One region of the Bradyrhizobium sp. USDA 10063 genome, then DNA from elsewhere that is predicted to be linked to it. Evidence: riboswitches for the same ligand, from Rfam matches in the RefSeq annotation. Region 1 holds a riboswitch; the other holds the start of a gene.

Region 1 (5,257 bases):
GCGGCGACGAGGACGACAATTGCGTCGAGCCCAGCCTGTTCCTGAAGAAGCGTTTGCCCGCGGCGGGGCTGACGTTCTTTCCGAAGTCGGGGCACGTGCTCAACCTCGAGGAGCCGGCGCTGTTCAACGAGATGGTCGAGCGCTTCATCGCGCTGGTGGAGGCCGGAAGGTGGCTGCCGCGCGATCCCAGGTCGATGGTGGCAGTACCGGTATAGCCGAGAGGGCGATGCGCTCCCTCTCCCGCTTGCGGGAGAGGGCTGGAGTGAGGGCTCTCTCCACGGGCGACCTCGCAAGTGGAGAGAGCCCCCACCCGCCGCGCTTCGCGCCATAGCCGAAGCTTCGCTTCGGCGTCTCTTAAGAACGGCCGCCGCCGGCGGCCTATGCTCCCCCGCAAGCGGGAGAGGTGGAGCGGAGCCTGTGGCTTGACGCGTCATTGCGAGCGCAGCGAAGCAATCCATTTCACCGCTTGCGGCGGCATGGATTGCTTCGTCGCTTCGCTCCTCGCAATGACGGCGGTTGGCGGCTCTACTCTTTGCGCGTTGGCAATGACGGTGACTACTTCCCCTTGCCGCCCCTGCTCAGCAGGAACACGCCCTGCTCGCCGAACATGTTCCAGACCCACCAGGGCAGGTTCAGCGGCACCGGGCGGCCATAGAGGTCGAGCGCGACTGCGCGCTCCATCTTGACGTGGATCTCGTCGCAGAGCTGCACGAAATCCTTGATGGTGCAGAAATGAATGTTGGGGGTGTCGTACCAGGTCGCCGGCAGGTTTTCGGTGCGCGGCATGTGCCCGCCGATCAGGAGCTGCAATCGCATCTTCCAGAAGCCGAAATTCGGGAACGAGACGATGGCGCGGTGACCGATGCGCAGGAGATTCTCCAGCACCGCCTTCGGCTGCCGCGTCGCCTGCAGCGTCTGCGACAGGATCACGTAGTCGAACGCATCGTCGGGATAGTTGACGAGGTCGGTGTCGGCATCGCCCTGCACCACCGCGAGTCCCTTGGCGACGCAGTGGTTGACGCCTTCGCGCGACAGCTCGATGCCGCGGCCGTCGATGCCGCGGCTCTCCAGGAGCTGCAGCAGATCGCCGTCACCGCAGCCGACATCGAGCACGCGCGAACCCGGCTGCACCATCTCAGTGACGAGAAGATGGTCCGGGCGGTGGCTCGTGCTCGCCTGCGGCGCCACGCCGGGCAGCGGCAAGGTCTGTTCCTGAAGCGCCATCACGCAAGCCTCGCATCGCCGAGGCCGCGCGCCTTGCCGGCCGAGTGCAGGAAGGCGCGCGAGATATCGAAGAATTCGGGCACGTCGAGCAGAAAGGCATCATGGCCCCTGTCGGTCTCGATCTCCGCGAACGAGACCCGCGCGCTGGAGGCATTGAGCGCATGCACCAGCGCCCGCGCTTCCGAGGTCGGGAACAGCCAGTCAGAGGTGAAGGACACCACGCAGAACCGGGTCTTGATCCCGCGGAACGCCTGCGCCAGCACGCCATTGTGGTCGGCGGCGATATCGAAATAGTCCATCGCCCGCGTCAGATAGAGATAGCTGTTGGCGTCGAAGCGCTCGACAAAGGACGAGCCCTGGTAGCGCAGATAGCTCTCGACCTGAAAGTCGGCATCGAAGGAGAATGTCGGCAGCTCGCGATCCTGCATCCGCCGCCCGAACTTGCGGTGCAGCGCCGCGTCCGAGAGATAGGTGATATGCGCGGCCATCCGCGCGACCGCGAGCCCGCGATGCGGATGCGTGCCCTGGTCGACATAGCGCCCGCTGCGCCAGTCCGGATCGGCCATCACGGCCTGACGGCCGAGCTCATGAAAAGCGATGTTCTGCGCCGAATGGCGCGTCGAGCAGGCGATCGCGAGCGTCGAGAACACGCGCTCCGGATAGGCCGCGGCCCATTGCACCGCTTGCATGCCGCCCATGGAGCCGCCGACCACCGCGAACAACGTCTCGATGCCGAGCCGGTCGATCAGCATCGCCTGCGCGCGCACCATGTCGGGAATGGTGATGATCGGAAAATCCAGGCCCCACACCTTGCCGGTCGCAGGATTGAGCGAGGCCGGGCCGGTCGAGCCCATGCAGCCGCCAAGCACGTTGGAGCAGATGATGAAATATCTGGAGGTGTCGAGCGGCCGGCCGGGACCGACCATGGTCTCCCACCAGCCGGGCTTGCCCGTCACCGGATGCACATTGTTGACATGCTGGTCGCCGGTCAGAGCGTGGCAGACCAGGATGGCGTTGGAGCGCTCGGCATTGAGCTCGCCATAGGTCTGGTAGGCGATCTGGAACGGCGCGAGATCGATGCCGCAGTCGAGCTTCAACGGCTGATCCATGCCGAACTTCGCCAGCGGCGAGGACGGATGATCGGCCTCATGGGCACGATCCTCGGTTTGGATCGATGAACTCTTGATCGACTGCACCTTGGTCATTTGCGGCGCCTTCCTCCGACGCGGAGGTCCTGGACAGAAATCAGGCCATGAAAAACCCGGCCTGAACAAAGGTTCGGCCGGGATCGATCTGTCCCCGGCCTGTTTAGCGAGTTCTTTAACGTGGCTGCAAGCCGGCCGGCTCAAATGACCACGGGAGTGGCGGGAAACTAGTCCCTTACCCGACCTGCGTCAAGACAAGCGGGGCGTTAACCTAATCGTTACCTTTAGACTGAGCTTGCACCATCTGCCCCCATGGGACAGAACGGAGGGCCTGCATCCTTCGAGACGCGGCGCGCGCGCCGCTCCTCAGGATGAGGAGATAGAGTTTTCGCTGGATTCCAACAATGTCAAAACCGCCTCCGGCGCCGCCTTCGCTGGCCGAACTGCGCAAAGAGATCGACGCGATCGACGAACAGGTGCACCGCCTGTTGATGGCGCGCGGCGACATCATCGACCGCCTGATCAGGGTGAAGCAGACCCAGGAAGTCGGCTCCGCGTTCCGGCCGGCGCGCGAGGCCGGCATGATGCGCCGCCTGGTCGAGCGCCATCGCGGCATCCTGCCGCTCGACACCATCGAGAGCATCTGGCGCGTCATCATCTCGACCTTCACTTACGTCCAGGCACCGTTCTCGGTGCATGCCGATGTCTCGGTCGGCGAATCCATGATGCGGGATTCGGCGCGCTTCCATTTCGGGTTCGTGGTCCCCTACGTCTCGCATTTCAGCGCACAGGCGGCGGTCGAAGCGGTGGCGAAATCGAAGGGCGACCTGGCGCTGGTGTCGGCCATTTCCAGCCGCACGCCGTGGTGGATCGGCCTCGAGGCCGAAGGCGCGCCGAAGATCATCGCGCGGCTGCCGTTCCTGGAACGCGCCGATCATCCCGCAGCGCTGCCCGTCTTCGTGATCTCGCGCGTCGCTGACGATGCGATGGTGACCGAGGTCGAGATGTGGAGCGTCCGCGTCTCCGGCTGGAACGCCGAAATCGCCCGCGCGCTGGCGCCGCTTGCCGAGATCGTCGCGGTGCCGGACACGGCCTTCGACGGCGCGGCGCTGCTGGTGTCGGTCGCGGGCATCGGCTTCGAGACAATCAAGCTGGCGCTGATCAAGGCCGGTGCCTCGGTGCGCTCATCGGCCCTCGTCGGCAGCCACGCAACGCGCTATACGGTGCCTCCGAACGGGATGGCAAAGACTTAAGGCAAGGCCGTCCCTGCAAATCCGGAGCCAGAGAGTCAGAGATGTCCCGCCCCGTGCCGAATCCCGGCATCCTCGATATTGCGCCCTATACCCCCGGCAAGACGCCGGTGGCGGAACCGGGGCGCAAGGTGTTCAAGCTTTCCGCCAACGAGACGCCGTTCGGCCCCTCGCCGAAGGCGATCGAGGCCTATAAGCACGCCGCCGACCATCTCGAGGACTATCCGGAAGGCACCTCAAAGGTGCTGCGCGAGGCGCTCGGCCGCGCCTACGGCCTCGACCCGAACCGCATCATCTGCGGTGCCGGCTCGGACGAAATCCTGAACCTGCTCGCCCACACCTATCTGTGCGAAGGCGCGGAGGCGATCTCCACCACCCACGGCTTTTTGGTCTATCCGATCGCGACGATGGCGAACGGCGCCAAGAACGTCGTGGTGCCGGAGACCGACTACACCGCCGATGTCGATGCGATCCTGAAGGCGGTCACGCCACGGACCAAGCTGGTCTGGCTCGCCAACCCGAACAACCCGACCGGCACCTATCTGCCGTTCGACGAGGTCAAGCGGCTGCGCGCAGGCCTGCCGCCGCACGTGCTGCTGGTGATCGACGCCGCCTATTCCGATTACGTGGTGCGCAACGACTATGGCCTCGGTCTTGAACTGTGTGCGACGACCGAGAACACGGTCATGACCCACACCTTCTCCAAGATCCACGGGCTCGCGGCGCTGCGTGTGGGCTGGATGTTCGGCCCTGCGCATATCGTCGATGCGGTGAACCGCATTCGCGGCCCCTTCAACGTTTCGAGTCCGGCCATGCTCGCGGCGGTGGCCGCGGTCGAGGACACCGCGCATGTCGAGATGTCCAGGGTGCACAACGAAAAATGGCGGAGCTGGGTGACGGACGAGATCCGCAAACTCGGCCTGAAAGTGACGCCGAGCGTCGCCAATTTCGTGCTGATCCATTTCCCGACCGAGAAGGGCAAGACCTCGGCCGAGGCGGACGCCTTCCTCACCAAGCGCGGGCTGGTGCTGCGGGCGGTGAACAATTACGGCCTGCCGCACGCGCTGCGCATGACCATCGGCACCGAAGAGGCCAACCGCCTCGTAGTCGAGGGCCTGCGCGACTTCATGGATCAGAAGTGAACGCCGCGCCGCACTTCCAGCGTGTCGCGTTGATCGGCTTCGGCCTGATCGGCGGCTCGATCGCGCGCGGCGCGCGGGCGCAGGGGCTCGCCGGGGAGATCGTCACCACGGCGCGCTCGGACAAGACGCGCGCGCGCGTCGCCGAGCTCGGCATCGTCGACCGCGTGGTGGAGACCAATGCGGAGGCAGTCAAAGACGCCGATCTCGTCATCCTCTGCATTCCCGTCGGCGCCTGCGGGCCCGTCGCGGCGGAGATCGCGCCTTACCTGAAGAAGGGCGCCATCGTCTCCGATGTCGGCTCGGTCAAGGGCGCCATCGTCAGGGACATGGGGCCGCATATTCCTGATGGCGTGCACTTCGTGCCGGCGCATCCGGTGGCCGGCACCGAGCACTCCGGTCCGGATTCCGGTTTTGCGGAGCTGTTCATCAACCGCTGGTGCATCCTGACGCCGCCTGAGGGCACTGAGGCGGTTGCGGTTGAAAGGCTGCGTGAATT
Region 2 (5,257 bases), 360 kb from region 1:
GCCATCACGGCGTCACCGATGGTCTTGACCACGGCGCCGGATTCAGACGCCACGATTTCGTTCAGGATCTGGAAGTGGGAGCGCACCAGATCATAGGCGACGAGGTCGCCGACCCGATCGTACAAGTCGGTCGATCCCTTCAGGTCCGTGAACAGGAAGGTCAGGCTCATGATCTTGAGCCGCTGCTCGACGTCAAGGGTCTCCGTCCGATAGAGGTCGCGGAATGTCTGGTTCGTCAGCAGTCGCTTGGCGGTAAGGAACGGGCGGCGGCCGCCGATCAGCCGCTCCAGCTCCGGGCCCATCACATAGACGCCGACCAGAACCCGGCGCTCCGTCCGGTTATCCAGCAGAAGACGCAATGGACCCGGAGACAGGGTCACGCGGCTGAGGCCGGTAGGGGGGTTCATGAAGATCATCGAGAGCTCGCGACGTTCCGCCGTCGGCTCGCCTGAGGTCTCGATCAAATGGGCACTATGGGTCACCGGGTCGAAGACGATCACGGGCTGCGCCGGAAGTTGCAGAGCCAAAATCATCCGTTCGCCGGCCTGCAGCTCGATCGTCTCCAACAAAGCCTTACGGGCGAACTCGGCGAACGCGTCCGGCTCGGGGAAGACGACCCCCGTCCCGAAAAAGACCTGCCGGTGATAGTCCCAGAAGCCGAGTTCGTCCGGAGCGTGGGCGGCGATGCGGCGAAGCCGGGGGCTGACCGTGAAGCTGACCTCCACCGTTTCGTCCAGCACCGGCTCGCTCGTCAGCCCGCAGAAAGCGCAATGGTAGTCCTCCTTCCGCACGCTCCGCAGCGTGGCGTTGGCGCCGAGGACGCCGCCGCAGCTTGGACATAGAATGTTCCAGGACATCTCGAACAGGCCCAGCCGCGACGCGTGCAGAAGCGTCGCGATGACTTTTGCCTCGTCCAGCCCGCGGCCGGCGGCCAAGGCCACGGCATTGACCCGGGCCAGTTCCTCGCCGCGGCCGTTCTGGACGAGATTATCGACGGCATCGACCACGATAGGGTCGGCCGAGCGGCGCAAGGCGTCGAAGAGGGTGTCGCTATCCTGCATGTGCCGAACATACCTCAATTGTCCCGGTGATGTCCCTCCTGTGTTGACTGCGGCGCACGCGAAAATCTGGACGACACTCGGCCGCTAACTAAAGCGTGATGACTTTTCTTCGAATCGTCATCCCGCTTTAGCTCTTTGTTTGAGCATGATCTCCGCGCAAACGCTTCGCGTTTGTCGCGAGGGAAAACCGGTGCCCACTTTTCCGGATCATGCTTTAGGGTCGAAGGGCGTCGATAGCGTGGGCTATGAGAATACCGACGCTCAATATAATCAGACATGAAATTGCTGCATCAAACATGCCTTTAGTGGATGATCTCACGCCTGATCAGTCAAAAAGATTCGACCGCGAGGGAACGTTTCCAGCACTGTTGATGCGGCTAGGCCACAACCGGCGTCATGTGGGCCAAGCGAGCGTTACGTAGGCCTGAACACGCTCAATATTGTCGTTTCCCCTTCCGAATGGTGGCGGCTACGACCGCGGTCGACAGGTTCTGATCGCTGACGGCGCCAAAGGCGCTCACCCGGAGAGCAATGGGTCAGTGCGATGGCAACAAGCCCATTGAAGGCGAGCCAAGCCGCAATGATCTCGAAACAGGTTACAGTGTAGTCCACAGACCACCCATCAAGCCGTCCCACGCTAAGATAGGCCACGACGTCTTTGTGTCGTTATGGTGGTCACAAAGAATGCAAATTGTGATTGAGGGCTAACCGTACCGAAGGGCAACAGTGCAACTTGTGCCAAGGCCGACCTTGCAAGCGGCGGCAGAGGATGAAGATCACACCCTGAAATGTTTGGACAGCTTCAGGCCCTGGGCCTGGTAGTTCGAGCCGATGCGCTGGCCGTACATCGCATCGGGACGGGCGAGCATTTTCTCATAGACCAGGCGGCCGACGATCTGGCCGTGCTCGAGGATGAACGGCACTTCGCGCGAGCGCACTTCCAGCACGGCGCGCGCGCCCTTCCCGCCGGCGCCGGCATAGCCGAAGCCGGGATCGAAGAAGCCGGCATAGTGCACGCGGAATTCACCGACCAAGGGATCGAACGGCACCATCTCGGCGGCGTAGTCCGGCGGCACCTGCACGGCTTCCTTTGACGCGAGGATATAGAACTCGCCAGGATCGAGGATCAGGCTGCCGTCGGGGCGCGCGCGGATCGGCTCCCAGAAATCATCGACTGGATAACCGCCGCGGCGATCGACGTCGACAACGCCGGTGTGACGCTTGGCGCGATAGCCGACGAAGCCGCCAGAACTCTCGCCCGAGAGATCAACCGACACCGCGACGCCGTTGGTGAGATCGGCATCGTCGATATCGACCAGGCGCTCGACATCGTGCAGCGCGTCGAGCTCATCGGCGTTGAGGATGGCATCGCCGGTGCGGAAGCGCACCTGCGACAGCCGCGAGCCCTCGCGCACCAGGATCGGAAACGTCTTGGGGCTGATCTCGGCATAGAGCGGGCCATGATAGCCGGCCCCTATCATATCGAAACGACGCGTGCCGTCGGCGATCACGCGGGTGAAGACGTCGAGCCGTCCGGTCGAGCTTTTGGGGTTCGCGCTGGCTACGATCTCCTGCGGCAGCGCGAGGCTTTCCAGCAGCGGCACGATATAGACGCAGTTAGTCTCGAGCACCGCATCATCGGACAGATCGATCTCGTGCAGCTTCAGCTCGTCGATGCGCTCGGCGACGGTGGCGTCCGGACCGGGGAGGAAGCTCGCGCGCACGCGATAGGCGATGTCGCCGAGGCGAAGGTCGAGGCTGGCGGGCTGGATCTGGCTCTCGACAAAGGGATAGGCAGGCAGGATCAGGCCGGCATCCGCCATCGCCGCGATCATGCGGTCGGGCAGGATCCCATTGGCATCGTCTTGCAGCACGAACGACACGGACACGGTCCCTCAAGACGGTTTTCAGCCACTCAAGCCCTAAAATAAGAGCTTTTACGGGGTAGCCGATGCCCGCCTTGACGGAAAGAGCGGGAACGAATATCAGCAGCACTTATCCCGTGGTGATTTGAGCCGGCCGGCTTGCAGCCACGTTAAATAAGTAGCTAAACAGGCCGGGGACCTCAGCGATCCCGGCCCTTCAGGCCGGTTTTTTTGTGACCATTTTCCCAAAGAATGGTCACGTTGGAGGTCCTATGTCTGAATCAAAATCGTCTGAGTCAAAATCGGCTACGCGCTACCGCCCCGAAACCCGGCTGGTTCATTCCGGAACGCTGCGTTCACAATTCGGCGAGACGTCCGAGGCCCTGTTCCTGACCCAGGGGTTCGTCTACGCCACCGCCGAGGAGTGCGAAGCGCGGTTCAAGGGCGAGGATCCCGGTTTCCTCTATTCGCGCTTCTCCAACCCCGACGTCTCGATGTTCGAGCGCCGCATGATCGAGCTCGAAGGCGCGGAAGCCGCGCGCGCGACCGCGACCGGCATGGCGGCGGTGACGACCGCGATCCTCGCGCCGCTGAAGGCCGGCGATCACGTGGTCGCCTCCAAGGCGATGTTCGGCTCGTGCCGCTACGTGGTGGAGGACCTCTTGCCGCGCTACGGCATCCAGTCGACCCTGGTCGACGGTCTCGACCTTGACCAGTGGAAAAAGGCGATCCGGCCGAATACCAAGACCTGCTTCCTCGAGAGCCCGACCAACCCGACGCTCGACGTGCTCGACATCGGCGCGATCGCCGAGATCGCGCACCAGGGCGGCGCGCGGCTGATCGTCGACAATGTGTTCGCCACCCCGATCTGGCAGAGCCCGCTGTCACTCGGCGCAGACGTCGTGATCTATTCCGCGACCAAACATATTGACGGCCAGGGCCGCTGCCTGGGCGGCATCATCCTCTCAAGCGAGGCCTTCATCAGCGAGCACATCCATAATTTCCTGCGCCAGACCGGGCCGTCGATGTCGCCGTTCAACGCGTGGATACTATTGAAGGGGCTGGAGACGCTCGCGGTGCGCGTCCGCGCGCAGACCGAGACAGCGGCCAAGATCGCGGACGTGCTCGCGAGTCATCCGAAGATCACGCGGCTGATCTATCCCGGCCGCGCCGATCACCCGCAGGCGGCTACGGTGAAGAAGCAGATGCGGTCGGGCTCGACCCTGATCGGGTTCGAGGTGAAGGGCGGCAAGGCCGGCGCATTCCGCTGCCTCAACGCCCTCAAGATCGCGCGCATCTCCAACAATCTCGGCGACGCCAAGAGCCTCGTCACCCATCCCGCCACCACGACGCATCAGCGTCTTGCGCCGGAAGCGCGCGCCGAACTCGGCATCAGCGAAGGCTTCATCCGCTTCTCCGCCGGCCTTGAGCACGCCGATGATTTGATCGAGGATTTTGTCCAAGCGTTGGAGAGCGTGTGAGCGCGGTTGCCGTAGGGTGGGCAAAGCGAAGCGTGCCCACCATCACGAGCGAAATGCGGATGGTGGGCACGGCGCAAGTGCGCCTTTGCCCACCCTACGCATCCGAGTTGAACTACATCGGCCTATACGTCCGCACATCCGCCGGCACATTCACGCCGAGCTTGATCTGGCCGACCGACTTGATGATGTCGTCGCCGAGCAATTGGGCGAAGCAGGCATAGCCCCAGTCGTTCATGTGCAGGCCGTCGGCGATCACGAAGCTATCGATCGGGATCGACTGCTTCTCGTGCCACTCGCGCATCACCTCAAAGCGCGGGAAGATGCTGACATGGCGGAGTTCGGCGATCCGGTTGAGCAGCCGGATGATCTTGTTGGCGCTGGCGGCGCGTTCGGTGACGCGCGGCGAGTATTGGGGATCGACCAGCACGACGTCGGCGCCCGCCGCCTGGATGCGCGCCACGCCATCCTCGACCATCTTTCCGGTCTCGCTGGGATCGAGGTCGCGCAACACCGCATTGGTGCCGACCTGCCAGAGCACGAGGTCCGGATGCGCGTCGATCACCTCGGTCTGCAGGCGCCGCATCATTTCGGGGGCGTCTTCGCCGCCCCTGCCGCGATTGACGACACGGATGTCGGCGCCGGGATATTGCCGGTGCAACTGCGCCGCGAGCCGGTTCGGATAGGTGAATTCCGGCGCCGACGAGCCATAGCCCTGGGTGGAGGACGAGCCGAAGGCGATGATCGTGACCGGCTGGCCCGCGGCAAGCTTGCTCGCAACGTGGGGCAGCGAGCCCATCGTCTTCGCCACACCCTTGGGCGGCAGGCAGGGCACGCGGTGGAAGATGTCGCC

Evidence for each region. Region 1 has a riboswitch for S-adenosylmethionine ahead of metX (homoserine O-acetyltransferase MetX). Riboswitches for the same ligand answer to the same signal wherever they lie in the genome.
Region 2: another riboswitch for S-adenosylmethionine. It lies ahead of ACVJGD_RS25560 (O-succinylhomoserine sulfhydrylase); the one in region 1 lies ahead of metX (homoserine O-acetyltransferase MetX).

Annotation. Positions count from the first base shown of each region.
Region 1 covers NZ_JBSSGP010000002.1:4,614,415-4,619,671, forward strand. The annotation lists gene ACVJGD_RS23860 (alpha/beta fold hydrolase) at 1-215, shown strand, start outside; gene metW (methionine biosynthesis protein MetW) at 556-1,224, opposite strand; gene metX (homoserine O-acetyltransferase MetX) at 1,224-2,429, opposite strand; SAM riboswitch at 2,512-2,591, opposite strand; gene ACVJGD_RS23875 (chorismate mutase) at 2,774-3,622, shown strand; gene hisC (histidinol-phosphate transaminase) at 3,664-4,761, shown strand; gene ACVJGD_RS23885 (prephenate/arogenate dehydrogenase family protein) at 4,758-5,257, shown strand, end outside.
Region 2 covers NZ_JBSSGP010000002.1:4,972,352-4,977,608, forward strand. The annotation lists gene ACVJGD_RS25550 (DUF5939 domain-containing protein) at 1-1,061, opposite strand, end outside; gene ACVJGD_RS25555 (2'-deoxycytidine 5'-triphosphate deaminase) at 1,838-2,944, opposite strand; SAM riboswitch at 3,054-3,133, shown strand; gene ACVJGD_RS25560 (O-succinylhomoserine sulfhydrylase) at 3,199-4,407, shown strand; gene ACVJGD_RS25565 (SGNH/GDSL hydrolase family protein) at 4,520-5,257, opposite strand, start outside.